3 regions of the Sphingomonas sp. 22176 genome follow, and region 2 is predicted to be linked to each of the others. Evidence: riboswitches for the same ligand, from Rfam matches in the RefSeq annotation. Region 2 holds a riboswitch; each other region holds the start of a gene.
What was found. Region 2 has a riboswitch for cobalamin ahead of cobT (nicotinate-nucleotide--dimethylbenzimidazole phosphoribosyltransferase). Riboswitches for the same ligand answer to the same signal wherever they lie in the genome.
Positions count from the first base shown of each region.

Region 1 (9,776 bases), on a different contig from region 2:
TTATCGACGCGGCCATAGACCGAAAGCAGCTTCGTCACCGGCATCTCGGCGCGCACGCTCGCCAGCGCATAGCCGTCGATCGGGGTCAGGTTGCCGACATCGTTGAAGCTGTCGCCCACCATCGTCACCGTGCCGCCGATCGCCAGCCCGAAGGGGAAGCGATAGTCGGCCGAGACATTGGCGGTGTCGCGCGGGCGGCGCGGCAGGTCGTTGCCGATGTACCCGGTGCTGCGGTTTTCCGAGAAGACATGGGTGACATTCGCCCGCACCGTCAGCGCCTGCACCGGCTGGAGCAGCGCCTCGAGCTCCACGCCCTCCGCCCGCGTCTTGTTGAGGTTGTAATAGGTCGAGGTGTCGAAATTGTAGTCGATCTGGTTGTCCGAATCGCGGTGGAACCAGGTGGCACCCAGCGCGACCTTGCCGCCCGCCAGCGTCTGGCGCACCCCGGCCTCGTAGCTCCGCGCCGTCTCCGGCCGCAGGTTGCGATCGCCATAGGCGCTGTAGAGCTGGTAGAGCGTCGGTGCCTTGAAGCCCTCGCCGAAGCTGGCGTGCAGCACCGTGGTCGCGGTGGCGCGCACGGCGAGATCGCCGTTCCACGTCCAGTGGCCGCCGAACGTGTCGTGCTTGTCGTGGCGGACGCCGCCGGTCAGCGTCACCGGTTCGATCGGCGTGACGATCGCTTGGCCGTAGACGCTGGTGATGCCCACCGAGTAGCGTCCGGCGCTGCCGAAGCCCTCGTCATAGCGGATGCGGCTCTGCTCATGCTCGGCGCCGAACACCAGGCGGAGCTGCTCGGCCAGCGTCGCGTCGCCCTGATAGGTGTAGCGCTCGGCGCGGCCGCGATAGCGGTACGCGATCGAGGAATCCTCGTTATAGCCGTCGCGGTGGATGTCGGAGAGGGTGAAGCCCAGCCGGTTGTGCAGCCTGCCGCCGAACGCGTCGTTCTTCAGCCCGGCATAGCCGTAGATCTCCTGGGTCTTGGCATAGTCGCCCGTATCGCCGAATTCGTAGGTCGGCGGGGCATAGCCGTCGAGATCGACCTTGCTGTCGGCATAATAGCCGCGCAGGTCGAGCGCGAGGCCGGGGGCCAGCTGCACCTCGACATTGCCGGTCGCGCCGAGCTGGCGATAGCCGTCGGCCTCCTTCCCGTTGGCGGCGGCGGAAATGCCGTCGGTGGCGAGATAGCCCGCGGTCAGCCCTGCGGTCACCCGGTCGTTGCCGCCGGCGATGGCGGCATTGCCGTTGAACGTGCCGAACGACCCGCCCTCGGCATTGGCGCGGACATGCAGGCCCTGTTCGCCCTGCAGCGTGGTGACGTCGACCACCCCGCCGATCGCCTGGCTGCCCCAGATCACCGAATTGGGCCCGCGCAGCACCTCGACGCGCTCGACCGATCCGGCGAGCAGGCTGGCGAAATTGTAGGCGCCACCGGTCGCGGAGGGATCGCCGACGCGAATGCCGTCGATCAGCACCAGCGTCTGGTCGCTCTGCGCGCCGCGGATGCTGAGCGCGGTCGCGGTGCCGAGCCCGCCATTGCGGACGACGGTGACGCCGGGCGTGGTGGCGAGCAGGTCGGAGAGCGCGACGGTCTGGCGCTGCTCGATCTCCTCGCGGTCGATGGTGGTGATCGAGCGCCCGACCGTATCGGCGCGCTGGGCGACGCCGCTCGCCACGACGACGATGCGGTCGTCGTCGGGATCGGCATGGGCGGCCAGCGGCGCGAGCGCGGCGGTGGCGAACAGGGAAAGCTTGAAGAACTGCATATCAGACACCCGGATGGGGGAGCAGGCTGCTCCCGCATGGTTTGGTGTCGCTCACACGGGGATTTCAGCCCCGATCACCCGGTGCACCCCGCCCGCGTGAAGGAATCGACCGTAACGGGCAGGTCTCCTGGCTTCCGGGTCGTCGCAGGCGCGCCGCCTTCCCGGAAGCAATGCGGCTCCAGTGGCAGATTGGCGCGCCGGCTCACCGGCTACAGTTGCGGGGGCAGCGCCGGACTTTGCACCGACTTCCCTTTTCATCCCCCCATCGGCGGGAGGACACCCGTTACGCCGCTGCCTGTAGCGGCAAGCGGGGCAGGGCGGCAACCCGTCGCGAAATCACCACAATACGCCCGCCTTGTCGGGCGTGGCGGGTTCGGGGGCAGGGTCGCCGATCGATTGCAGCAGGTCGATCTCGATCGTGCGGCACATCGCGTTCAGCGGCAGATCGTGCACGGTGTTGGCGAACGGATCGACCAGATCGTCGCCGATCGCGAGCACCGCCAGGAACATCAGCCCGGCGATGGTCGACCCCAGCGGCGTCGCCACCCCCAGCGTCTCGACCAGCCCGATCGGCAGCAGCACGCAGAAGATGTGGGTGAAGGCGGTCGGCACGAAGCGGAATTGCATCGGCAGCGGCGTGTTCTTCAGCCGCTCCATGCCGCCCTGGGCATTGGCGATGTCGATCAGCACGCTTTCCATCGAATGCTGCTGCATCGACGTGATCCAGCCCTTCGAACGCGCAATCTCGATCCGCCGGCCGGTGCCGTCGACGATGCCGTTGGGGATATTGGTGCGGGCCAGCGCGAAATCCGCTTCGCCCCTGGAGAGGAAACGCAGCACTTCCTGGTCCGCCGACTGGCGGCGCAGCTGGCAGCGCAGCGCGTTCACATAGGCGATCTGGCGCAGCACGATGGTGCGCTTGAGGTCGACCGCCTCGCCTTCGGGCAGATAGTTGCGCGCCATCCGCGCCAGGTTGCGGCTGGCGTTGATCATCAGCCCCCATAGCCCGCGGCCTTCCCACCAGCGCTGATAGGCCGAGTTGGAGCGGAAGCCGAGGAACAGCGCCAGCACCGATCCGAACAGCGTCAGCGGCAGCGAGGGCGCGCGGAACGGCAGGACGTAATAGATGATGGTGACGATCACGTCCCAGAGGAACAGCAGCGCCAGCGGCGCCCAGATTTCGCGAAGGACCTGCTTGGCGCGCGGGGCGGTGGTGACGATCATGGGCGGACTCTACGCGCGAAAACGATTGTAGGTCCGGTCAGCCGTCGTTCCGGTCGGGCGCTGGGCTCGATGCGTGCGACATCGCCGCGGCGGTGCCGCTCGCCGGGCGCAGGTGGAACCATTCGGGGCGGTCGATCGCGATCAGGAAGGCCAGCGTGCCGAGCCCGAACAGCAGCAGCGCGATCGAGCTTCGCAGGCGTTCCATGCGGCGGGTTCGTTCATCCTGGTGCATCGTGGAAGTCCTCTTGCAGTGAGGTTCCCCACCTAAGGTGCGAATTTAACCGGCAAATGGATCAAAGGTAACGTAAGTTTGCGCACCGCACCAATCGCGCTGCGCTGCACCAATTCATCGACGAATTGCCGAAGCTGCAGAGCCACTGGGGCGGAGATTTCTAACTTATGATGCCAACTCAAATACATAAGGCGCTAGTTTCGGAACGCGGCCGGGGGCGGGGCGTTCGGTCCCGGAAACCCAGGAGGTCTGTATGATGAAGAAGCACCTGTTGATCCTTAGCGCCGCTCCGATTTTCGCGCTCGCTGCCTGCGGCGGCAACAGCAATGGCGGCACCGACGCCATGAACAGCGGCGACACCGTTACCAATGTTCCCGCCGGCGAGACGATGGGCGACAATATGGGCGCAATGAACGGCATGGACGGCAACGCCATGGCCGCGGCGCCGATGACCGGCCAGGACTTCGCCAACACGGTCGCGGCGAGCGACGCCTATGAGATCGCCGCCGGCAAGCTCGCGCAGCAGAAGGCGACGGCCAGCGACCTGAAGAGCTTCGGCAAGCAGATGGTGGAGGATCACACCAAGTCCACCGCGATGCTGAAGGCGGCGGCAGGCAAGGCCAGCCCGGCGATTACCCCTGCGCCAGCGATGACCGACGAGCAGCAGGCCAATCTGAAGACGCTCGAATCGGCGACCGGCTCCCAGTTCGACACGGCGTACAAGAGCCAGCAGGTCGCGGCGCACCAGAAGGCGCTCGCCGCGGTGCAGGCCTATGCCAACGCCGGCGACGTGGCGCAGCTGCGCGACTTTGCGAAGGATGCGGCGCCCGTGATCTCCAAGCACTACGACATGATCAAGGGCATGTGAGCGGCGGGGGAAGGGGCCTCAGGCCGCTTCCTCGCTCGCCTTGATCAGCACCGGCGGCGCGACCGTGGCGGTCGCGCCGCCGATATGCTTGAGCCGGCCGTCGATATGGCCGCCCTGTTCGACCATGATCGTCTCGTACTCGACGTCGCCGGTGATCCGCGCGGTGCGTTCGATGGTGAGCTGGCGGGCGCGCACCGATCCCTCGACCGATCCGGCGAGGCGGGCGTCCTCGGCTTCGACTCGGCCGAAAATTTGGCTTTCGGCACCCTGCACCAGGCTGCCGCAGCGGACATCGCCCTCGATTCGGCCGTCGATATGCAGGTCGGAGGTGGCGACGAGGTTGCCGGTGACGACGATGTCGGCGCCAAGCACCGAAAATTGTCCGCGCCGGGCATTGCTCTGTGCCGCGCTGGCCGAGGAGGTGTTGCGATCCTCCCGATTGCGGTTGCCGTTGAACATGCGCCACATCCCCATGTTGAACCTATTCGGCAAGCGGGCTAGCACAGCCGCCGCCGGCGAGCAGCCCCTGGAAAGGGTTAACGCCCAGGGCGTGGCGACCCGAGGGGGCGCGCTGTTGACCGGAAGGCCCCGCATCGATATAGGCCGCCCGGTTCCGGGTAGGGCGATTCCTGCCTTGGGTACAAAGAGCTGAACGTTGCTGGAGACGCAATCGCCCGGGGGGCTGAGGCCTTCGGGGCTTTTTCGTATTCTGTCCAACAGGGCTCCAGCAAAGTAACCATCTGAAAGGTGAAGGGCTTCATGCCGACGATTAACCAGCTGGTCCGCAAGGGCCGCGAACCGCAGAAGGCCAAGTCCAAGGTCCCTGCGATGGAACAGAACCCGCAGAAGCGCGGTGTCTGCACCCGCGTGTACACGACGACCCCGAAGAAGCCGAACTCGGCCCTTCGTAAGGTGGCCAAGGTCCGTCTGACCAACAGCCGCGAAGTCATCAGCTACATCCCGGGCGAAGGCCACAACCTGCAGGAGCACTCGGTCGTGCTCATCCGCGGTGGCCGTGTGCGCGATCTTCCCGGCGTCCGCTACCACGTCCTTCGCGGCGTGCTCGATACGCAGGGCGTCAAGGATCGTAAGCAGAGCCGTTCGAAGTACGGCGCGAAGCGTCCGAAGTAATCAGGCCATAGTAAGCCCCGGACGTGTTCCGGATCGGCTGAAGATCAGAAGGAATTATGTGAGATGGCACGTCGTCGTCGTCCCGAAAAGCGGGAAATCCTGCCCGATCCCGTCTACGGTGATCAGGTTCTGTCGAAGTTCATGAATTCGGTCATGCTGGACGGCAAGAAGGCCGTTGCAGAAGCGATCGTCTATGGTGCCCTGGAAACCGTCGAGCAGCGCGCCAAGCGCGAGCCGATCGGCGTCTTCCATGACGCGCTGAACAACGTGAAGCCCGGCATCGAAGTCCGCAGCCGCCGCGTCGGCGGTGCGACCTACCAGGTTCCGGTCGAAGTTCGTCCGGAGCGTGCGCAGGCGCTCGCGATCCGTTGGCTGATCACCTCGGCCCGCAACCGTAGCGAGCACACCATGGCCGCCCGTCTCTCGGGTGAGCTGATGGATGCGGCGAACAACCGCGGCAACGCGGTGAAGAAGCGCGAAGACACGCACCGCATGGCGGAAGCGAACCGCGCCTTCAGCCACTACCGCTGGTAACTTTCGTACCTACATATTGGGGAGCTGGACGGTCCGGCTCCCCAAATTTTCAAGGAAACCACGATCATGGCCCGCAGCCATCCGCTCGAGCGTTACCGCAACATCGGCATCATGGCCCATATCGACGCCGGTAAGACGACGACGACCGAGCGCATCCTTTATTACACCGGCAAGTCCTACAAGATCGGCGAAGTGCACGAAGGCACCGCGACGATGGATTGGATGGAGCAGGAGCAGGAGCGCGGGATCACGATCACGTCTGCTGCTACCACGTGCTTCTGGCGCGGCGAAGACGGCAAGGGCGAAGAGCACCGCATCAACATCATCGACACCCCCGGCCACGTCGACTTCACGATTGAAGTCGAGCGTTCGCTGCGCGTGCTCGACGGTGCGGTCGCATGCTTCGACGGCGTTGCCGGCGTTGAGCCGCAGTCGGAAACCGTGTGGCGTCAGGCCGACAAGTACGGCGTGCCGCGCATGTGCTTCGTCAACAAGCTCGACCGCACCGGTGCAGATTTCTATTTCTGCGTGAACTCGATCATCGACCGCCTCGGCGCGCGTCCGGCAGTGCTGTATCTTCCGATCGGCATCGAGGGCGGCTTCAAGGGTCTCGTCGACCTGGTCGAGAATCGCGCGATCATCTGGCTCGAAGAGAGCCTGGGTGCGAAGTTCGAATATCAGGAAATCCCGGCGGATCTCGCCGAGAAGGCCGCGAAGTATCGCAGCGAGCTGATCGAAATGGCCGTCGAACTCGACGACACGCTGATGGAAGCGTATCTCGAAGGCAACGAGCCCAGCGTCGCCGACCTCAAGCGCCTGATCCGCAAGGGCACGCTCGAGATGGCGTTCGTTCCGGTCGTGTGCGGTTCGGCGTTCAAGAACAAGGGCGTGCAGCCCCTGCTCGACTCGGTGATCGACTATCTGCCGAGCCCGCTCGACGTTCCGGCGATCAAGGGCGTGAAGCTCGACGGCGAGACGCCGGACGAGCGTCCGTCCTCGGACACGGAGCCGTTCGCGGCGCTGGCGTTCAAGATCATGAACGACCCGTTCGTCGGCACCCTGACCTTCGCGCGCATCTATTCGGGCAAGCTCGAAGCGGCCACCACCGTGATGAACTCGGTGAAGGACAAGAAGGAAAAGGTCGGTCGCATGCTGCTGATGCATGCGAACAGCCGTGAGGACATCCAGGAAGCCTATGCAGGCGACATCGTCGCACTCGCCGGCCTCAAGGATACCACGACCGGTGACACGCTCTGCGCGCAGAACGCCCCGATCATCCTTGAGCGGATGGAATTCCCCGAGCCCGTGATCGAGCTGTCGGTGGAGCCGAAGACCAAGGCGGACCAGGAAAAGATGGGCGTCGCGCTCAATCGTCTTGCCCGCGAGGACCCGTCGTTCCGCGTCTCGTCCGACTCGGAGAGCGGCCAGACCATCATCAAGGGCATGGGCGAGCTCCATCTCGAGATCCTGGTCGACCGCATGAAGCGCGAGTTCAAGGTCGAGGCCAATGTCGGCGCGCCGCAGGTGGCGTATCGCGAATATCTCGCGAAGCCGGTCGACATCGACTACACGCACAAGAAGCAGTCGGGCGGCACCGGCCAGTTCGGTCGCGTCAAGGTCAAGCTGACGCCGGGCGAGCGTGGTTCGGGCTTCGTCTTCAAGGACGAGATCAAGGGCGGTAACATTCCGAAGGAATATATCCCCGCGATCGAAAAGGGCTTCCGCGAGACGGCAGCTACGGGCTCGCTGGTCGGCTTCCCGATCATCGACTTCGAAGTGCTGCTGTATGACGGTGCGTACCACGACGTCGACTCGTCGGCGCTGGCGTTCGAAATCACCGCCCGTGCAGCGATGCGCGAAGCGGCGCAGAAGTCCGGCATCAAGCTGCTCGAGCCGATCATGAAGGTCGAAGTCGTCACCCCGGAAGACTATCTGGGCGACGTCATCGGCGATATGAACAGCCGTCGTGGCCAGATCCAGGGCACGGACACCCGCGGTAACGCGCAGGCCGTCACTGCCATGGTGCCGCTGGCGAACATGTTCGGTTACGTGAACGCGCTCCGCTCGTTCACCCAGGGCCGTGCACAGTACACGATGCAGTTCTCGCACTATGACGAAGTGCCCGCCAACGTCGCCGACGAAGTGAAGGCAAAGCTGGCGTAATCGGAAAACAGCCGCTATGGGGCCGCGTTCTCGCGAGTCCCCTGGCGGCACGGGAAATTGAATCAGAAGGTAGGAAGACAATGGCGAAGGCAAAGTTCGATCGGAGCAAACCGCACCTCAACATCGGCACCATCGGTCACGTCGACCATGGCAAGACGTCGCTGACGGCTGCGATCACGAAGATCCTGGCGGAGAACGTTGCGGGCAACGCAGCGGTCGATTTCGCGAATATCGACAAGGCTCCGGAAGAGCGCGAGCGCGGCATCACCATCTCGACCGCGCACGTCGAGTATGAGACGAACAGCCGTCACTACGCGCACGTCGATTGCCCGGGTCACGCCGACTACGTGAAGAACATGATCACCGGCGCAGCGCAGATGGACGGCGCGATCCTGGTGGTGGCAGCGACCGACGGTCCGATGCCGCAGACCAAGGAGCACATCCTGCTCGCCCGTCAGGTCGGCGTGCCGACCATGGTCGTGTTCCTCAACAAGGTCGACCTGGTTGACGACGAGGAAATCCTCGAGCTCGTCGAGATGGAAATCCGCGAAGAGCTGTCGCGTCGTGAGTTCGACGGCGACAACATTCCGATCATCCGTGGTTCGGCTACCGCCGCGCTCTCGGGTTCGGACGACAAGCTCGGCAAGGAAGCGATCCTGGCCCTCATGGCAGCAGTCGACGAGTCGATCCCGCAGCCGGAGCGTCCGCTCGACAAGCCGTTCATGATGCCGATCGAAGACGTGTTCTCGATCTCGGGTCGCGGCACCGTGGTGACCGGCCGCGTCGAAACCGGCATCATCAAGGTTGGTGAAGAAGTCGAGATCGTCGGCATTCACGACACCCGCAAGACCACCGTCACGGGCGTCGAAATGTTCCGCAAGCTGCTCGACCAGGGCCAGGCCGGCGACAACGTCGGTGCGCTGCTGCGCGGCGTCGCTCGCGACGAAGTGGAGCGTGGTCAGGTTCTGGCGAAGCCGGGCTCGATCAAGCCGCACACCGAGTTCAAGTCGGAAGTGTACGTCCTGTCGAAGGACGAGGGTGGCCGTCACACGCCGTTCTTCGCGAACTATCGTCCGCAGTTCTACTTCCGTACCACGGACGTGACCGGCACCGTCGAGCTGCCCGAGGGCACCGAGATGGTGATGCCGGGCGACAACATCGCCCTGGGCATCAAGCTGATCGCTCCGATCGCTATGGACGTCGGCCAGCGCTTCACCATCCGTGAGGGCGGTCGTACCGTCGGCGCGGGCGTGGTTGCCTCGATCGACAAGTAAGCATTTGCCGGCCTTGGCCGGCAGGTGATGAAAAAAGGTTCCGCCCGGCACTCAAAAATGAGTGCCGGGCGGTTGCCTTTTTATGGAAGGGTCGTTATTGGCGCGCCCTTCGGTTTTAGAGTTCAACAGCAAGAGGCGGCCATCCAGCCGCCGTTCCGGATCAACCGGCGCCTCCCACATCGCTCTCGCAGCGGACGGGGCAGGGGTCGGGGCTTTCTCCGGAGTGGCATCGGGTGCGTTGCCCCGCTCTTTCGCATCGGTAGGACCATGGAAACGCAGAATATCCGCATTCGCCTCAAGGCGTTCGATCACCGCGTGCTCGATCAGGCTGCCGGCGACATTGCCGACACCGCCCGCCGTACCGGCGCGCTCATCCGTGGCCCCATCCCGCTCCCGACTCACATCGACAAGTTCACGGTCAACCGTGGCCCGCACATCGATAAGAAGTCGCGCGAGCAGTTCGAGACCCGCACCTACAAGCGCATGCTCGACATCGTTCAGCCGACCCCGCAGACCGTGGACGCGCTCATGAAGCTCGACCTCGCCGCCGGCGTCGACGTCGAAATCAAGCTGGCCTGAGCCGGCTT
Region 1 is NZ_JBQEPL010000001.1:1,324,984-1,334,759, forward strand. It holds gene ACTJKY_RS06340 (TonB-dependent receptor plug domain-containing protein) at 1-1,763, opposite strand, end outside; cobalamin riboswitch at 1,864-2,062, opposite strand; gene ACTJKY_RS06345 (bestrophin family protein) at 2,100-2,987, opposite strand; gene ACTJKY_RS06350 (hypothetical protein) at 3,025-3,192, opposite strand; gene ACTJKY_RS06355 (DUF4142 domain-containing protein) at 3,473-4,087, shown strand; gene ACTJKY_RS06360 (bactofilin family protein) at 4,106-4,561, opposite strand; gene rpsL (30S ribosomal protein S12) at 4,847-5,218, shown strand; gene rpsG (30S ribosomal protein S7) at 5,282-5,752, shown strand; gene fusA (elongation factor G) at 5,819-7,915, shown strand; gene tuf (elongation factor Tu) at 7,996-9,189, shown strand; gene rpsJ (30S ribosomal protein S10) at 9,457-9,768, shown strand.
Region 1: another riboswitch for cobalamin. It lies ahead of ACTJKY_RS06340 (TonB-dependent receptor plug domain-containing protein); the one in region 2 lies ahead of cobT (nicotinate-nucleotide--dimethylbenzimidazole phosphoribosyltransferase).

Region 2 (9,776 bases):
GAAAGTTTCATCGGCCACCACAAGCTGGCCCTGGATCCGGCGCACATCTACGGGGTGCTGTCGCTGATCTTCTGGACGATGACTTCGATCGTCACGATCAAGTACGTCGCGCTGATCCTGCGCGCGGACAACAAGGGCGAAGGCGGCAGCCTGGCGCTGCTCGCGCTGATCACCCGGAAGATGGGCGACACCCGCTGGCGCGTCGCGATCGTCATGACCGGCGTGATCGCCACCGCGCTCTTCTATGGCGACGCGATCATCACCCCCGCCATCTCGGTGCTGTCGGCGGTCGAGGGCCTCACCACGGTCGAGGCCGGGTTCACCCCGCTGGTGCTGCCGGTGACGGTGGCGATCTTGGTCGCGCTGTTCGCGATCCAGGCGCGCGGCACCGCCGCCGTCGGCAAGCTGTTTGGTCCGGTGATGATCGTCTATTTCGCGGTGATCGCGGTGCTGGGTATCTCCGGCATCGTCCAGGCACCCGAGATCCTGTGGGCGCTCAACCCCTGGTACGCCGTCAAGTTCTTCGCACTCGACCCCAGCCTCGCCTTTCTGGCGCTGGGCTCGGTGGTGCTGGCGGTAACCGGCGCCGAGGCGCTCTATGCGGACATGGGCCATTTCGGTCGCCGCGCGATCATGGTGTCGTGGCTCTACGTCGCCTTTCCGTGCCTGATGCTCAACTATCTGGGCCAGTCGGCGCTGATCCTGCGCAACCCGGCGATGATCGAGAACCCCTTCTTCCTGATGGCGCCGGACTGGGCGCGCCTGCCGCTGGTCATCCTCGCCACCATGGCGACGGTGATCGCCAGCCAGGCGGTGATCTCGGGCGCCTTCTCGGTCTCGCAACAGGCGGTGCAGCTCGGCTTCCTGCCGCGGCTGCGCATCCTCCACACCAGCGCCAAGGCGGCGGGACAGATCTACATCCCGCTGGTCAATTGGGGCCTGCTGGTGATGGTGGTGCTGCTGGCGCTCGGCTTTCGCAGTTCGAGCAACCTCGCCTCGGCCTACGGCATCGCGGTGACCGGCACGATGTTCATCACCGCCTGCATGCTGGGCGTGCTGACCTTCGCGGTTTGGAAGTGGAACAAGCTGCTCGCAGGCCTGGTGACGGGCAGCTTCCTGCTGATCGACGGCGCCTACTTCGCCTCGAACATCACCAAGATCCCCGATGGCGGCTGGTTCCCGCTGCTCGTCGCCGCGGTGGCGTTCCTGATCCTGACAACCTGGTCGCGCGGGCGTAGGCTGGTGCTCGCGCGGCTGCAGGAAGGCGCCATGCCGATCGCGCTGTTCATCCGCTCGGCAGCGCAGACCGCCACGCGGGTGAAGGGCACCGCGGTGTTCCTCACCTCGACGCCCGACAGCATCCCTCCCGCCCTGCTCCACAACCTCAAGCACAACAAGGTGCTGCACGAGCGGATCGTGCTGCTTACCGTCGCGATCGAGCCGGTGCCGCACGTCCGCGGCGCCGAGTGCACGACGATGGAGCCGCTGGGCGACGGCTTCTTCCGCGTCGTCCTCCATTACGGCTTCATGGACGAGGTGGACGTGCCGCTGGCGCTTGCCGCGATCCAGGATTGCGGCGCGCCGTTCCGGCCCATGGAGACCAGCTACTTCCTCGCCCGGCAGACGCTGCTCCCGTCCTCGCGCCCCGGCATGGCGATCTGGCGCGAGAAGCTCTTCGCCTGGATGGTGCGCAATGCCGAAAGCGCGATGGAGTTCTTCAAGCTTCCGACCAATCGCGTGGTCGAACTCGGCAGCCAGCTGGAAATCTGAGCAAAAAAATGGGGCGGCTTCCACAGTGGAAGCCGCCCCAGTTCTTCGGGGTGTGCCTCTTCTTAGCCGGCGAGAACCGCGGTCTTGCCGCTGGCCCCCTGCACGTCGACCGGCGATCCGCCCGCACGGCGGCGCTGCAGCCAGTCCTTGAGCAGCTCGGCGCAGCTGTGATCGACCGCGTCTAGCCGCGACACGTCGAGCAGCACCGACTTGCCGCCGGGCACCGACTCCAGCTGGTCCGAAAGCTTGGGCAGCGTGATGAAGGTCGCCGAACCCGCCAGCGCGATCCGGTGTTCGCCCGCTTCCTCCTGCTGGTCGACCTTGAGGCCGAGGCGACGGAGGTTCGGCACCAGTTCGAGCAGCGACAGCGCGATACCCACCAGCACGCCGGTCAGCAGGTCCTGGGTCACGACGAGCGCGCAGGTCACTGCCCAGATCGCCGCCGGCAGCACGCCGTAATGCGCGAGCAGGTGGCGGACATGCTTGAGGTTGACCAGCTTGGCACCCGTCACAACCAGCACCGCACCCAGCGCCGCCATCGGGATCTCGCGCAGCAGCCAGGGCAGCAGCGCGACGAACCCGAGAATCCAGGCGCCGTGCAGGATCGCCGACAGTCGCGTCTGCGCACCGGCCTGGACGTTGGCCGAGCTGCGGACGATCACGCCCGTCATCGGCAGCGCGCCGGCGACGCCGCACAGCAGGTTGCCGATGCCCTGCGCGCGCAGTTCCTTGTTGTAGTTGGTACGCACACCGTCGTGCATGCGGTCGACCGCAGCGGCCGAGAGCAGCGTCTCGGCGCTGGCGATGAAGGCGAGCGCGATCGCGGCGGTGATCACACTCGGGTCCATCCACTTGGCGAAGAAGCCGTTCTCCGGCAGCGCGATCGCCGAGACGATGTTCGAGGGCACGCTGACGCGCGTCACGTCGAAGCCGAAGCTGAACGCCACCAGGGTCGCGGCGACCACGCCGACCAGCGCACCGGGAACGAGCTTGACCGCGGCGGGCTTGAACTTGTCCCAGCCGAGCATCGTCACGATCGTCAGCAGGCCCAGCCCCAGCGCCATTTCCGCGGCGGCGAGATCGGTCGAAAGGCCGAGCAGGCGCCCCGGCATGGCCGCGACGTTGGCAAGGCCGCTCGACAGCGGCTTGGCGTCGAACAGCACGTGATACTGGCCGACGACGATCAGGATGCCGATGCCGGCCAGCATGCCGTGCACCACGGCCGGCGAGATTGCGCGGAACCAGCCGCCGACGCGCAGCACGCCCGCGACCACCTGGATGGCGCCGGCGAGGATCAGGATCGGCCCGAGCGCGGACAGGCCCTGCTCGCGCACCAGCTCGAACACGATAACGGCAAGGCCCGCCGCCGGTCCGCTCACCTGGAGCGGCGAACCGGCGAGGAAGCCGACGACCAGGCCACCGATGATGCCGGTGACCAGGCCTTTTTCAGGTGGGACGCCCGAGGCGATGGCGATGCCCATGCAGAGCGGCATCGCCACGAGGAACACGACGATGGACGCCGTGAAGTCGCGCACGAAGCTCCTGGGCTTCGGTGCTTCCGCGACCGTGCTCATTCAGCGGCCTCCGCATAGGCGATGTCACGCGCCAGCCGCTGGCCGGCCGGCAGCGCCACCGGCATCGGGCGATCCTCACGGATCGGCACGAAGCGGCCGCCTTCGCCGTCGAGCCCGAGCACCATGCCGGCGCTGATATCGACGAACCAGCCGTGCAGCGCGATCTCGCCGCGCGCGATACCGGCCGCGACCGACGGGTGCGTGCGCAGATGGGCGAGCTGGACCACGACATTCTCCAGCGCGGCGGTGCGGACCGCATCGGCGCCTTTCAGATTGTCATAGCCGCCGTCGACGACACACTTGGCGGCATGGCTGTGGCGCAGCCATGCGGTGACGTTCGGCATGCCTTCCAGCATTTCGGGGTTCATCAGGGCCTTCATCGCGCCGCAGTCCGAATGGCCGCAGACGATGATGTCGCGCACGCCGAGCGCCGCGACCGCATATTCCACGGTCGAGGACACGCCGCCATTCTGGGTGGCGAAGGGCGGCACGATGTTGCCGGCGTTGCGGCATACGAACAGGTCGCCCGGGTTCGCTTGGATGATCTGCTCCGGCACGACACGCGAGTCGGCGCAGGAGATCATCAGCGCCTTCGGGCTCTGCCCGTGGGTGGCGAGCTTGGAATAGAGGGCGTGCTGGTTCGGGAAGACCTGCTTCTCGAAATCGACGACGCGTCCGATCACTTCGTTCACGGCTTGCTCCTGTAACAGACCCGCGGCGCGGGCATCTCTTCAAGAATGCAAGCTACTGGCCGCCATTTGCTGCATCGCGGCGCGTTCGTAAGAAAACGTTGCTAAGCCGTTGGACCTCCGCGCGGCAGGAGGATTTCGGCGCAAAGCCCTCCGCCTTCGCGATTGGCGAGGCGGAAGCTGCCGCCCTCTGCCTCCGCCGCGCGCGCGACGATCGACAGGCCGAGTCCAAAGCCGACGGTGTCGCGGGACCGCGCCGCATCGAGCCGAACGAAAGGCTGCATCACGCGCTGGAGATCCTCCTCGGGGATGCCGGGGCCCTTGTCCTCCACGCGGATCGCCACCGCGCCCTCGGCCGGTACCAGGCGGATGCAGCACTGGCCGGCATAATGGACCGCATTGTCGACGAGGTTGTTGAGCGCGCGCTTCAGCATCAGCGGGCGCACGACATGCTCGAAATGGTCCGGCCCGTCATAGTCGACGTCGCGGCCGTGATCGGCATTGTCGTCGGCGATCGTCGCGCACAGTACCGCAAGGTCGACGCGCGCGGGCGTCTCCTTGTCACCTTCGCCGCCGAGGAACGCGAGCAGCGACGAAATCATCGCCTCCATCTCGGTAATGTCGGTCTCGACCGCCGCGTGCACGTCCCGATCGGCGATCGCATCGGCGCGCAGCCGCAGCCGGGCCAGAGGCGTGCGCATGTCATGACCGACGGCGGCGAGCGCCTGGGTGCGATCGGCGATCAGCCGCTGGATACGCTCCTGCATCCGGTTGAACGCGCTGATTACGCGGCGCAGTTCCTTGGGCCCCGCCTCCTCGACTTCGAGGACGGTGCCGGTGCCGAAGCGATCGGCCGCCATCGCCAGCCGCCGCATCGGCAGCAGCATCCGCCTTAGCAGGATGCCGCTGATCAGGATCAGCGCCAGCGCCGGTGCCAGCGCCAGCAATATGCGCGACAGGCCAAGGTCGGCGGCATGGACGTGCTCACGTGTGCGGAAATACATCCAGCTGCCGTCGGGCATCGGCACCGCACCGACGATCAGCGCCTTGCTGCCCTGCGAGGTGAGCCGCAGCCGCAGGCCGTCGGAGGCGAGCGTCGGCTCCCACAGCACCACCTGCTCGTAAAGTCGGTCGAGATCGGGCTGTTCACGCAGTCCGTTGGGCAGCTGCGGCATCCAGCGCACTTCGTAGCGCGAGGTGGTGAATTCGAGCGCCAGCTTCTCCCGCCGCACGGGGGGCTGCTCGGCCAGCAGCTTGCGCGCGATTACCAGATGCTCGGCGAGCCGCCGCGCTTCGTCGTCCCGCACCGCGAACTGGCTGGCGCGCTCGTAGAGCATGGTCGATACGGCGAATTCGATCAGGATGGTCAGCAGCAGGATCGCGAAGACCTGCCCGATCAGCCCGGAGGGACGCTTGAGAAACGCCCTCAACTGCGCGTCACGGGTACGTTGAGCGTATAGCCGATGCCGCGCACCGTCACGATCGGTGCCTGGTGGCCGGCATCGGAAAGCTTGCGCCGCAGCCGGCTGACCAGCACGTCGATGCTGCGATCCGAGCTGTCCCCAAGCCGCGTGCGCGACAATTCGATCAGCCTTTCGCGCGAGATCACGCGGCCCGAATGGTCGCACAGGGTGACCAGCAAGTCGAACTCGGCACCGGTCAGGTCGACCACCGCACCAGTCGGCGAGAGCAGCTCGCGCCGCGGCAGATTGACCGTCCAGCCGTCGAACTGGATCTCGCCCTTGGGCCGCTCTGCGGTGTCGCGCTCGCCCGCGCCCCGACGGAGCACCGCACGCACCCGCGCGACCAGCTCACGCGTGCCGAACGGCTTGGGCAGATAGTCATCGGCGCCGAGTTCGAGCCCGACGACGCGATCGGTCTCGCTGCCCTTGGCCGAGATGAAGATGATCGGCACCGAGCTCTTCTGGCGGATGGCACGGCACAGATCGATGCCGCTGGTGCCGGGCAACATCACGTCGAGCAGCACCAGATCCACCGGCCCCTGCTCCAGCGCCAGCCACATCTCCGGCGCGGAGGAGGCGGGCCGTACCGTATAACCGTTTTCCTGGAGCGCGCGGGCGGTCAGCGTGCGCAGCTGGGGATCGTCCTCGACCAGCACGATCGTGGGAAGGCTCAGTGGGGGTTCACCTGCATACATCGCGCAGAAACCTAGGGACGGCGACCCGGAGGGTCAACGGCGCCCCGCCGCATCGCAGCGTGACGGGAGTCACGGGCGGCGCGTTTCGACAGCGATACAAGGTCCCGTATCGTGGGGAAATTATCATGCAGATGCCGCGCCTCCATCGTTCCGTCCTACCCGGTCGCACCCGAGCGAATCGCGGCACCCTGGCAGTCCTCCAGCTCGACACCATGAGCCAAGACCTGTCCCCGGCACCGGATGATTCGGCGTTCGGGCCGCGCCACCTTCTCGCCGCGCTCGACGGCCTTTCGGCGGCCGTGATCGAGGCGACCGGAAGCTGGGCCTTCCTCACCGCCGAGCGGATCCAGCTGATCGACGCCGCGCACAAGCTGGCCTGGCTGCTGGTTCGCGTGAACCGCAGCGAAGCCGTGATCGCCCGCGCGCCCGATCTCGCCGGCACCACCCGCGCGGTCGTCGCCGCCACCTATCGGCTGCGCGCCGTGCAGGAACTGGGCGAAGGCGCCGACGCGATCCAGCCGCTGTTCGACCTGATCGTGCGCATCGACCAGCTGCTGCCGCGCACCGCCCAGCTCTACCAATAAGCGTCCGCGGCGCTGGCATCTCGCCGATTGCGCGGCTAGAGGGTCCACGAAGGTTCTACCTTCGAACCCATGCCGGTGCCCGCTTGCGGGCGAGAAGGGAATGCGGTGCGGGCGCCTCGGCGCCCAAGGCCGCAGCTGCCCCTGCAACTGTATGCGGCGAGCGGGCGGGCAATGGCCATTGGGAGTGATCCCGAGAAGGCGCCCGAACCGCGGTGACCCGCAAGCCAGGAGACCTGCCGGCACGGGGTCGCTCACGCCTGGTCCAGGGTGCGGCCGCGGCGCGGAATCCTCCGTTCGAGCGACGAGAATAAGCCGGCGCACGTTCGTGCGGCCGGTCGATTGTCATTGCTGGAACGGGACGACCAACGTGCACATCCTTTCTTCCCTCCGCAGCGGCGCAGGCGCGGCATGATCGATCTTTCGAGCGTCGCCGCCTTTGACCGCGCGCTTGTCTCGCTACCCGATGCGGACGCGCTCGTCGCAGATGCCGCGCTGGAACGCCAGCAGCAGCTCACCAAGCCGCCGGGCTCGCTGGGGCGGTTGGAGGACCTCGCCATCTTCCTCGCCGGCTGGCAGGGCCGCGAACGCCCGTCGATGGACGCCGCGCGCGCGGTGATCTTCGCCGGCAACCACGGGGTCGCCGCGCAGGGCGTCAGCGCCTTCCCCGCAGAAGTGACCGCGCAGATGGTCGCCAATTTCGCGGCGGGCGGAGCGGCGATCAACGCGCTGACCGGCGCAATCGGGATGCGGCTGGACGTGGTCGCGCTCGAGCTCGACCGCCCCACCCGCGACTTCACCACCGGCCCGGCGATGGACGAGGCCGAGTGCCTGTCCGCGCTCCAGCAAGGTGCCGCGGTGGTGACGCCCGACACCGATCTGCTGCTGCTGGGCGAGATGGGCATCGCCAACTCGACCGCGGCGGCAGCTTTGTGCCTGCGCAGCTTCGGGGGCACGCCGGCCGACTGGACCGGTCCCGGCACCGGGCTCGACGCGCACGGCGTCGGCCGCAAGGGTGCGGTGATCGCCCGGGCGATCGAGGTCCATGCCGAGGCGCCGCACACTCCGTTCGAGACGCTGCGGCGGCTGGGCGGGCGCGAGTTGGCGGCGATCGCGGGGGCGGCACTCGCCGCGCGCCATGCGGGCGTACCGGTGCTGCTCGACGGCTTCATCTGCTGCGCGTCGCTCGCGCCTTTGGCCGCCGCGGCGCCCGCCATTCTCGACCATTGCATCGCCGGCCATTGCTCGGCCGAGCCGGGCCATGCGCGGCTGCTCGCGCGGCTGGGGCTGGAGCCGCTGCTGCGGCTCGACATGCGGCTGGGCGAAGGCAGCGGTGCGGCGGTCGCGGCGGCGGTGCTGCGCTCGGCACTGGCGGCGCATAACAGCATGGCGACCTTCGCCGAAGCGGGCGTTGCCGACGGCGCATGAGCGGTATCTTGCTCCACCTGCTCCGCCACGGCATCACCGATGCCGAGGGCCGGCTGATCGGCCGCACCGACGCGCAGCCGCTCGCCGCGGGGGTGCAGGCGTGCGTGTCGCGTGCCGCGGGGCTGGCGGTAGCAGCGGTGGTGCACTCGGATCGCACCCGTAGTTCGGTGCCCGCCCGACAGATTGCCGCCGTGATGTCCCTCGAAGCCTGCGAAGACGCCCGCTGGCGCGAACTCGATTTCGGCGCGTGGGAAGGACTTTCCTTCGATACGATCGACGCCGAGGCGCTCGCCGCGTTCCAGTCCGACCCAGCCCATCATGCACCCCCAGACGGCGAAGCCTGGTCGGCGCTCGTCGCGCGCGTCAGCGATGCGCTTGGCACGATCAATCGCCCGACCCTGGTCGTCACCCATGGCGGCGCGATGCGCGCGGCGCTCGCCACCCTGTGCGCCCTCGACTTTCCCCAACTCTGGAACATCGCTTTGCCCCATGCCGCGCTGCTGAGCCTGCGCGTCTGGCCCGGCACCCCGCGCGTCGGCCAGATCATCGGACTTGTGACATGAAAGAATTCGTTCTCGCCCTCCAGTTCCTGACGCGCCTGCCGCTGCCTGCCATCAGGGCCGACGGCGCTACCTTCGTCCGCTCGATGCGCTGGTTCCCCGCAGCCGGGCTAGTCGTCGGGCTGGTGCTGCTGATCGGCCTGTGGCTGGGCAATTTGCTCGATCCCTGGACGGGCGCATTGTTCGGGCTGGCGGCGTGGGTCGGCGTCAGCGGCGCGCTGCACCTCGATGGGCTTGCGGACCTCGCCGATGCGAGCGGCGCGCTGCACAAGGGGCGCGAGCGGTTGCGCGAGGTGCTGGCCGACCCGCATGTCGGCAGCTTCGGCGTGGTCGCGATCGGGCTGCAACTGGTCGCCAAGCTGGTGCTGCTCCACGCACTGCTGGCGAGCGCCGGCTGGTGGACCATCCTGTTCGTGCCCGCCGCCGCCCGCTTTGGCCCGCTGGTGTGGACCCGCTGGCTGCCGCCGCTGCACGACGGGCTGGCCAGCCGCTTCCGCAGCGCCGTGCGCCCGGCAGACCTGATCGTATGGCTGGTGCTGCTGGCCTTCGCCGCCGCGCTCGCCGCGCCCGCCCTGCTTGCAGCACCGGTGCTGATCGCCGCTTGGGGCTGGCGGGTGCAGCGCCTCCTCGGCGGCATCTCGGGCGACGGACATGGCGCGGGCATCGAGCTGGTCGAGACCGGCCTGCTGTTGGCACTGGTGATCGCGCCGCATCTGGGATGAGCGACCCGCTGCTCCACCATGGCGGCAACCTCGCGGCCGCCCGCGCGCGGTACGGCGACGGGCCGTGGCTCGATCTTTCCACCGGGATCAACCCGATGCCGTGGCCGGTGCCTGCCGATCTGGATATCGACCTGGGCCCTTTGCCGGATCCGTCGCTGCTGGCCGATCTCGAGGCTGCGGCAGCAGCCCATTTCGGTGTTGCGCCCGAACATGTCTGCGGGCTTCCCGGGAGCGAAATGGGGCTGCGGCTGCTGGGCCCGCTGCTGGGCGGGCGCGCCTGCCATCATGTGCCGG
Region 2 is NZ_JBQEPL010000004.1:209,495-219,270, forward strand. It holds gene ACTJKY_RS15575 (potassium transporter Kup) at 1-1,770, shown strand, start outside; gene ACTJKY_RS15580 (SulP family inorganic anion transporter) at 1,833-3,344, opposite strand; gene ACTJKY_RS15585 (carbonic anhydrase) at 3,341-4,036, opposite strand; gene ACTJKY_RS15590 (ATP-binding protein) at 4,138-5,463, opposite strand; gene ACTJKY_RS15595 (response regulator transcription factor) at 5,460-6,170, opposite strand; gene ACTJKY_RS15600 (hypothetical protein) at 6,404-6,775, shown strand; cobalamin riboswitch at 6,832-7,030, shown strand; gene cobT (nicotinate-nucleotide--dimethylbenzimidazole phosphoribosyltransferase) at 7,184-8,200, shown strand; gene ACTJKY_RS15610 (histidine phosphatase family protein) at 8,197-8,763, shown strand; gene ACTJKY_RS15615 (adenosylcobinamide-GDP ribazoletransferase) at 8,760-9,482, shown strand; gene ACTJKY_RS15620 (aminotransferase class I/II-fold pyridoxal phosphate-dependent enzyme) at 9,479-9,776, shown strand, end outside.

Region 3 (9,776 bases), on a different contig from region 2:
AAGTGCACGAACGCGTCCGCGGCGGCGACTCTCGCGCGTAGCCCCGCGGGATCGGCCAACGCCTCTTTCCCATCGAACGTGTGGTCGGATGCGGCAAGCCATGCCTCGCCCGCCGTGCGCCGCGCGTCCTCCGTATAGGTCTCCGCCGCATCGCCCATGCCCAGCCCATAGCTGCCCGGACGCGGACCATAGACGCGCGCGCCGGCATCCTTGCCGGCGAACGGGTTCCATTCGGGCGGCTCGTCGCGTGCCGCCAGCGCGCGGACCGCCTGGCCGAACAGCTGCGGCAGCGCGGGAAAGGCGTCGCGGAACAGGCCGGAGACGCGCAGGGTCACGTCGATCCGCGGCCGATCGAGCAGCGCGAGCGGCAGGATCTCGACGCCCGTCACCCGTTCCGACGCCGTGTCCCACACCGGCGCAGCGCCGAGTAGATGCAGCGCCATCGCGAATTCTTCGCCGGCGGTGCGCATCGTCGCCGAGCCCCATAGGTCGACTACGAGGCCCTTAGGATAGTCGCCATGATCCTGGAGGTGGCGGCGGATCAGCTCGTCGGCGAGAACGATGCCCTGCGCATGCGCGGCGCGGCTGGGCACGGCGCGCGGGTCGATCGTGTAGAGATTGCGCCCGGTCGGCAGCACGTCGGTGCGGCCGCGGAAGGGCGAGCCCGACGGACCCGCTGCCACTCGCTGGCCGGCCAGGCCCGCAAGCAGTCCTGCGCGCTCCTCGGACCCACACGTCCCGCGGCCGAACACATGCAATCCGTCGCCGAACTGGCCTTCCTTCACGTCGCAGACGAACCGGTCGATGCGGGTAATCGCCTCGGCACTGCTAGCGGCGCCGTCGAGCCCCAGTTCCGCTTCGAGCCCCACGGCGCGGGCTTCGTCGCGGATCGCGGTCTGGAGGCGATCACGCCGTGCGGGGTCGAGGCCGACGGCGTTCGAAAATTCGTCCAGCAGCGCCTCGATGCGGCCGAGACCGGCGCCCGTCCCCGCCGTCTTCAATGCGGGCGGCAAATGGCCGATGGTGACGGCGCCGGTGCGCCGCTTGGCCTGCGCCGCTTCGCCGGGATCGTTGACGATGAAGGGGTAGAGGATCGGCATCCCGCCGGTGAGCGCCTCGGGCCAGCAGGCGTCGGATAGCGCCACCGCCTTGCCGGGCAGCCATTCCAGCGTGCCATGCGCGCCGATATGAACAAGGGCGTCGATGCCCTGCGCCTTCAGCCACAGGTAGAAGGCGACATAGCCATGCCGCGGCACCCGGCCGACATCGTGATAGCTATCCTCGCGCGTCGCCGGATCGCCGCGTTCGGGCTGGAGCGCGATCAGCAGCCTGCCGGCGCGGGTCGCCGGGAAGTGGAGCGCACCGTCGCTCGCAGCAGGATCGGCCTCGGGTTCGCCCCAAGCGTCGTGGAGAGCGATGCGCAACGCTTCCGGCAGCCGGGCGAGCGCCTGCGCATAGTCCGCGATCGGCCAGTGCAGCGTCTCCGCCTGCAGGCGGCCCGCGAGCCCCTCGATCGTCTCCCCCAGATCGGCGGCGATGGCTTCGGCAGAGGCCAGCGCGTCGAGGCCCACGGCATGGGCGAGCTGATAGGTCTTGCCCGGATAGGTGGAGAGCAGCAGCGCGATGCTACGGTCGGCGGCGGGCCCGGCGGCGAGCGCGATCCAGCCCGCGACGCGGTCGACGATCGCCGTCACGCGGTCGGGATCGGCGCGGTGGACGGTTCGGGCGAAGCCGAGTTCTGGGTCGCGCGCCTCGGCCTTCTTGAAGCTGACCACCCCGGCAAAGATGCGCCCGTCGACTTCCGGCAGCACGACGTGCATCGCCAGATCGGCCGGGGACAGGCCGCGATCGGCCCCCGCCCACACTGCACGCGAGGCGGTGGCGAGCGCGAGCTGGAACACCGGCACGCCGGCGGCATCGAGCGGCGAGCGGCCGTGCTCGTCCCGGGCGGAGAATGCGGTGGCGTTGACGATCGCGGCTGGCGCGAGATCGCGCACCCAAGTCTCGACGAACGCGCGCGCCTCAGGCGCCTTGAGCGAGGGGACGAAGATCGAGAGCGTGCCGAAACCCTTGGCCGCAAACGCCGCGTGCAGCGCCTCGAACGGATCGACGTCGCAAGCCGCGAGATAGGAACGGTAGAAGACGATCAGCACCAGCGGCTTGTCCGCCCGTCGCCACGGACATGTTTCGGGGACGGGCGGCGCGCTCTCGCGGGCCTGGCGGTCGGCGGGGCGGAAGGCGCCGAGCTCAGGATGCCAGAAGCCGAAAGCCGGCAACGGGGTGTAGGGCGCGCGCGCGGCCGATTGCAGCCCCGCCGCCTCGGCCAGCACCACCAGCGCCGCCCCTGCCGCGTCGGCGCCGCCCGCGTCGCATAGCCGCGCAAGCTCGCGCAGCACTGCCATCGGCACCGTCGATGCGGCATCCAGCCGTTCGTCCGGCCGCCCGTCGGCCGGTAGCACCGCAAGCGCGATGCCCCGCTCCCGCGCCAGCGCCTCCACCTGCTGGAGGCCATAGCTCCAATAGGGCATGCCGCCGATCAGCCGGATCAGGATCGCCTTGGCACCCGTCAGCGTCCGCTCGACATAGGTATCGACCGAGAGCGGGTGCATCAGCGCCGCGAGGTTCGCCAGCCGCAGCGACGGCAGCGCGCCCTCGCCCGCACGCCATGCCGCCGCGAATGCGCCGAGGTCGCTGTCGGAAAAGGACAGCACCACCAGGTCCGCGGGCGCCTGCCCGAGGTCCTGGGGCGAGGCGTTCTCCTCCAGCCCGTGCGTTTCGCGGAACAGGACGTGCATCGCCCCTCTGCCTCAGCCGGCCAGTACCGCGCGGAACGCTGCCGGGTCGATATGGTCGTGCTCGGCGATGGCAACGAGGGCCGTGCCGCGCGGCTCGCCCTGACGCCAGAGACGGTCATATTGATGGCGCACGCGGCTGCCGACGGCCTGAACCAGCAGCCGCATCGGCTTGCCGGTCACCGCCGCATAGCCCTTCACCCGCAGCACCTTGTGCTCGCGTGCCAGCCGTTCGATGCGCGCGACCAGCTCCGCCGGATCGGCGATCTCGCCGAAGGTGACGACGGTGCTGTCGAAATCCTCATGCTCGTGGTCGTCGGTGCCGTCATGGTGCGAGGGGCGTGCGGCGAGGTCGTCCTCGGCCGCGGCACCCAGGCCCAGGATAACACGCGGATCGATCGCGCCCTCGCGGATCTCGACCACCGGCACCGACCGAGGCGCCTCCGCCGCGATCACCGCACGGGCGGCTGCGACGCCCTCCGGGCCGGCCAGATCGACCTTGGTCAGCAGCACCATGTCGGCGCAGGCGAGCTGGTCCTCGAACACTTCGGCAAGCGGCGTCTCATGGTCGATGCCCGGGTCGGCGGCGCGCTGCGCTTCCAGCGCCACCAGGTCGGGCGCGAACCGACCCTCGGCGACCGCCTCGGCATCGGCGAGTGCCAGCACCCCGTCCACCGTGATGCGGCTGCGGATCGCCGGCCAGTCGAACGCCTTGAGCAGCGGCTTGGGCAGCGCGAGGCCGGAGGTTTCGATCAGGATGTGGTCGGGGCGCGGCTCAAGCGCGAGCAGGCGCTCGACCGTGGGGATGAAATCGTCGGCGACGGTGCAGCAGATGCAGCCATTGGCCAGCTCGACGATATTCTCCGCCGGGCAGTCGGGGATCGCGCAGGATTTGAGGATCTCGCCGTCGACGCCGAGCGTGCCGAATTCGTTGACGACCACCGCCAGCCGACGCCCCTCGGCGTTCTGGATCAGATGGCGGATCAGCGTCGTCTTGCCGGCGCCGAGAAAGCCGGTGACGATGGTAACGGGGACCTTGGCCAGGTCGGTCATGCATGTCTTCCCCCGCGCCGAGCGAACACGCGGAGGGACTTGCCGGAACCAACGTCCAGCCGGCGCGCGACGACGGGCGGGCGCGACGATCGCCCGGCACCACGCGACCGTGCAGCCCCAGCCGCACAGCTTCGTCGCTCGAACGGAAGCAAGACCGTGCCGCGGCCATCCCCTGGACCAAGGCAAGAGCGACCGTTGCGCCGGCAGGTCTCCTGGCTTGCGGGTCACGGCACGCTGCACGCCTTCCCAGGCCTTAACGGCCCAGTGGCTGCCTCTCCCTGGAGGCCAGTGCATCGCGCTATCCGCTCACAGTTGCAGGGACAGCCGCGGATTTGGGGAAAGCTCCCCGCACCGCATTCCCGATTAAGCCCCATGTCCGGGGCACCGGCGCGATCTTTGCGAAGGCTGCAAAGCCTTCGACCAAGGGCTCTAGACGCGCACCTCGATCTCGTCCAGCCTCTGCCAGCGATAGATGGCGAAGCTGATCAGCCAGCAGCCGACGAACAGGCCGATGATCGCAAAGCCAAGGCCGTTGAAATGCGCGCCGAGATCGGCGGCTAGGCCGAAGGCGCCGCCGGTCCAGCCCATCTTGTCGCCGATCAGCGCCAGCGTCTCGATGCCCCCGATCACGATCGCGACCAGCGCCGAGATCAGCGTGATGGTGACGTTGTAGTAGAGCTTGCGGATCGGCTTGACGAACGCCCATTGATAGGCGCCGAGCATCACCACCCCATCCAGCGTGTCGACCAGCGCCATCCCCGCCGCGAACAGCGCCGGCAGCACCAGCAGCGTGCCGAGCGACACGCCATGCGCCGCCTGCCCCGCCGACATGCCGAGGATCGCCACCTCGGTCGCGGTGTCGAACCCCAGCCCGAACAGGAAGCCGAGCGGCGCCATGTGCCAGCTGTGGCGCACCAGCCGGAACATCGGCCCGAACAGCTTGGACAGCGGCCCGCGCGACGCGAGCAGCAGGTTGAGATCGTCCTCGACATAGGCGCCGCCCGCGCGAACATGGGCAAAGGTCTTCCACACCGCGCGCAGGATGATCAGGTTCATGCCGGCAATCGCGAACAGGAACAGCGCCGAGACGGCGGTGGCGATCACCCCGCCCAGCTCCTTGAATGCTCCCATCCCCGCCAGAGCGCCGGTGGCTAGCGCGATCCCGGCCGAGGCGATGGCGATGATCCCCGAATGGCCGATCGCGAACCACAGGCCGGTGGCGATCGGGCGCTGACCGTCGTTCATCAGCTTACGGGTGACGTTGTCGATCGCTGCAATGTGGTCTGCGTCGACCGCGTGGCGCAGCCCCAGGCCCCAGGCGAGCAATGCGGTGCCGAGCATCAACGGCTGGGCATGGAACAGGGCGAAGGCCCAACCCCAGGCGGCGAGATTGGCCGCGATCAGCCCTGCGAACAGCAGGGCCACGCGCGTACGCAAGGCGAGAACGGACAAGATGCGGCACTCCGGCGGCGTCGTGCGACTTGGCCGGGGCCACCGCGAGCGGCCGGCTGCGCACCTCGGCCGGACGCCTCCGCGACCGAGCCACGCAACCGCGAACGGCCCCAGCCGCTCGTGCGTCGCTCAGACGGAGTACACCGTGCCGCGGCCATCCCCTGGGCCAAGGCAAGAGCGACCGGACGCCGGCAGGTCTCCTGGCTCGCGGGTCACGGCACGCTGCACGCCTTCCCAGGCCGTGCTGGCCCAGTGGCTGCCCCTCAGGTTGAGGCCAGTGCATCGCGCTATCCGCTCACAGTTGCAGGGACAGCCGCGGATTTGGGAGCAAGCCCCCGCACCGCATTCCCGATTAAGCCCCTTTCGAGGCACCGGCGTGATCAGACGCTCGTCGTACGGGAAGCCGCGACGTGGAGCAACCGCCCCTCCGCGCCCGCCCGCAGGAAATGCAGTGCGGAGACGAGGGTCAACCCACCAACCGCAAGCGAGGCAGCATAGCAGCAGGTGATGAAGAAGGGCAGCCAGCGCACTTCCGGGGCGCCGAGGGCATGGACGAGCAGCAGCGCCACGCTGCCGACATAGCCCGAGGCATCGGCGATATAGATCAGGAACCCGGCATTGGCGGCCGTGCCGATCGTGGCGATCATGCGATCGAACAGCATCGCGTTGAACGGCGTGTAGGCGAGGTACAGGCCTGCCCCCGCCACCGTCATCCATGGCAGCGGCGCGAGCAGTCCCGCCTGAAAGGCGAGCGTCGACCCACCCAGGCACAGAGCCCCGAGCAGGATCAGCCCGTGCATCGCCAGTAGTGCGCGCAGATTGTCGCGGATCAGCATCAGCAGCGCGAGCGCGGCCAGCGTGAGCAGCGCGATCGGCAGCTCGCTCGCCGAGAATATTGCCGCCTCGCCGCCATAGCCGAGCGCGGTCCACAGCTCGCGCGCGAAATTGTCGCGCACGTCGCGCAAGGACGTGAGCAGCACATAGCCGATCGCCAGCATCACCAGCGTCGCACCGTGTGCGCGCAGGAAAGCGGCGCGATCGGCGGCCTGCATCGGCACACGGGCGGTGCGCTCGGCCTCGTCGCAGGCGTCCGGCGGCGGCATGCGCTCCAGTTGCCACAGCGCGACCAGCAGCACTGGCACGAAAACCAGGCCGGTCGCTGCCGGCATCCACTGCTCCGCGACACCGGCCGCCATCAGCAGCACCGCCACCGACTTGACCACGCCCGAGGACAGGATGAAGCTTGCGCACAGCATCGCACCGAGCAGCTCGGAGACGCGGCGCCCCTCGACATAGCTGAACACCAGCCCCCAGATCAGCCCCAGCGGCAGGCCGTTGAAGAACAGGCAGGCGACGTTCCACGGCGCCGGGATCAGGGCGAACAGCACCAGCGCGACCCACGACGCGCCGATCAGCCCGAGGATCATTCGCGCCCGTCCCTGCCGCCCGGCTTCGGAGATGACGCCGACGCCGATCAGCTTGGACAGCGCATAGCCGATCACCTGCGCGATCAGCAGCGCCGTCTTGTAGTCGATGGCGAAGTGCCAGCCCGCCACATCGGCATAGGTCGCCACCGCGAACGGCTTGCGGAAGGCATACATCGCGAAATAGGCGCTGAACGCCGCGAGCCCGCCCAGGAAGAGCGTAAACCCCGACGCGGTCCGCGCGGCTCCGCGCGCGGCATCACCGTGCATTGCGATTCCCCATGAAGCGTCGCGCTTGTGGCGAGCCAGCGCGACAGCTTCATGACAGCGAAGTCATGCCCGCATCACCAGGGGCGGACGCGCAGCGCCTCGGCTTCCGCGGCACAGCTTTGCGCATCGGGTCGCGGTGCCGTCGACCGCAGCCGCGCCACTTCCTGCCGCGCAGCCACCAGATCGCGCTGATAGGCGGGCGAGGTCTGGAGCACCGCGAGCACCGAGGCACCGGCCATGTAGCCCGCCTCCACGGCGCTCTTGCTGTGCGAGCCGCAGATCGCGCGACTTTCGCCATATGCCCGTCCACGCGCTAGGAGCGCGCTGGCCTTGTCGGGTATCGCCTGGGCGAGGATCTGTGCCTCCAGCCAGCCATTGGCGGTGTGGCCCGACGGATAGTCGCCGTTGCTCGCCAGATGCGCGGTCTTCGCTTCGCAGATCGGCCCGTCCTCGCGCAGATAGAGGCGCGGCACCTGATAGGCGGCCTTAACCTTGCCGACGACGGGACCGGTGCCCGCTCGCGCGAGCAGCCGCGCCAGCGTGGGGGCGCGCCTGGCATCGAGCACCATGCCCATCGCGCAGGCGTTGCGGCGTAGCGGATCGTTGGTGACGTCGTCGGTGGCGATCCGCCAGCGCGCGCTCCCCTCCAGCTTCCGGGTCGCACGGAACACCGCCATGTCGAGCGCAGCGCTGGGGCTGTCGAGCGCGGGCGGCGGCGGCACAATGGCCATGCCGTCGGGATACTGACCCGCGGCAAGATAGGGAGCGGTGTCGCTTGTCTGGAGCGCCGCGATCAGCAGCGGAAGCGCCGCGAAAAAGCCGCCGCGGATCACGCCGGAAGACCCGATCGGCCGCCGGGGCTCAAGGTTAAAGCGTGGAGCTGGGCGCGCATGCCGCGCCCCCTACTCCGCCGTGCGCCATTCTTCTACGTAGTTTTACAGGCGTCTGCATTATGCCGCAGGCAAGGCTAGTCCGGGCAAGGTGCAGCAACTTGCACATGGGGCCGACGTGGACATCTCGCTTCAGAATAACATCTTGGAGCTTGTCGCCAAAGGCGCCGATCTTGCCTCGGCCACCGATCGACTATGCCGCGAGGTGGAAGTGCGCCTGCCCGATGTTCGCGCCATGGTGCTTCGGGTCGACCTTGCCGGGCGGCTTCATCCGGTTGCCGGTCCGAGCCTGCCGGAAAGCTATCTTGAGGCAATCGACGGCATGATGATCGGGCCCAAAATCGGATCGTGCGGTTCGGCGGCCTATCTCGGCGAGCCGGTGGCCAGTACGGATATCGAGACCGACCCCAATTGGGCCAAATATCTCACCCTCACCCGCCCGCTGGAAATGCGTGCCTGCTGGTCGAACCCGATCAAGAATGCGCGCGACGAGGTGACCGGCATCGTCGCGTTCTATTATCGCGTGCCACGCGGTCCCACGCCGATGGAGCGCCGGATCATCCGGGTGTGCCTGCACCTGTGCGCGATTGCGATCGAACAGGACATCTGGCGCGCCAAGCAGGTCCGCCGCGCCCAGCTCGACGGCCTCACCGGCCTGCCGAACCGCTCGGCCTTCACCACCTCGCTCAGCGACCTCGATTGCAGCGAACCGGGAGCCTGGGGACTGATCCTCGTCGATCTCGACAATCTCAAGATCGTCAACGACACGTTCGGCCACGTCGCGGGCGATGCGCTGATCATTCACGCAGCGCGCCGCCTTTCCGAAGCGGCCGCCCCGGACCGCGCCTATCGCCTGGGCGGCGACGAGTTCGCGGTGCTGGTGCAGAGCCCGGCATCCCTCGCCGACCCGGCCGAAGCCGCGCGGACGCTGCTGGATGCGCTTGCCCAGCCGATCGAGGATGGCGAGCGCAACGTCGTGCCCCGCGCAACCGCCGGCGGCGCGCTGGTCGGCGAAGACGAAACCGCCGAGCAGGTGCGGCTCAATGCCGATCTTGCGCTCTACCATGCCAAGGAGACCGCGCGCGGCACCTTCGTCCGCTATGTGCCGGGCATCGCCACCCGCATGGCGCGGCGGCTGGATGCGATCCACGCGGTGGAGCGCGCGCTGGCCGAGGATCGGCTGCTCCCGCATTATCAGCCCTTGTTCGACCTCAAGACCGGCGAGATCCTCGGCTTCGAGGCGCTGTGCCGGATGCGCACCGAGGATCGCATCGTCTCCGCTGCCGAATTCTTCGAGGCGACCACCGATGGCAAGGTCGCCGGTGCGATCACCGCGCGCATGCTCGAACGCGTCGCCGCCGATCTGCGGCATTGGTGCGACCTCGGCATCGCGCCGCCGCATATCGGCATGAACTTCTCGTCGAGCGATTTCCACGGCGCGCGGCTGCGCGAGATGATCCCCGAGACGCTGGCCCGGTACGGCGTACCGCTGCACCATCTGACGCTCGAGATCACCGAGACCGTATATCTCGGCCAGGGCGACAGCGTCGTGGCCGATACGCTGCGCTGGTTCCGCGCCCAGGGGCTGCTGGTCGCGCTGGACGATTTCGGCACCGGCTATGCTTCGCTCACCCATCTGCTGACGATGCCGGTGGACTTCATCAAGATCGACAAGAGCTTCACCGACCAGCTGCTCCAGAACAGCGCGAGCCGCGCGATCGTCGAGGGCGTGCTGCACATCGCGCAGGAACTGGACATGCGGGTGATCGCCGAAGGGGTCGAGACCGAGCTGCAGGCCGAGCGGCTGCGCAGCATCGGTTGTGCCTATGGTCAGGGGCATCTCTTCTCGCCCGCTGTCGGCGTCGAGCGCGCGACCGAGATCCTGCGCGCCGCGA
Region 3 is NZ_JBQEPL010000003.1:459,894-469,669, forward strand. It holds gene cobN (cobaltochelatase subunit CobN) at 1-2,795, opposite strand, end outside; gene cobW (cobalamin biosynthesis protein CobW) at 2,808-3,845, opposite strand; cobalamin riboswitch at 4,031-4,249, opposite strand; gene ACTJKY_RS14110 (HoxN/HupN/NixA family nickel/cobalt transporter) at 4,275-5,282, opposite strand; cobalamin riboswitch at 5,471-5,688, opposite strand; gene ACTJKY_RS14115 (DUF5690 family protein) at 5,678-6,991, opposite strand; gene ACTJKY_RS14120 (acid phosphatase) at 7,066-7,824, opposite strand; gene ACTJKY_RS14125 (putative bifunctional diguanylate cyclase/phosphodiesterase) at 8,000-9,776, shown strand, end outside.
Region 3: another riboswitch for cobalamin. It lies ahead of cobW (cobalamin biosynthesis protein CobW); the one in region 2 lies ahead of cobT (nicotinate-nucleotide--dimethylbenzimidazole phosphoribosyltransferase).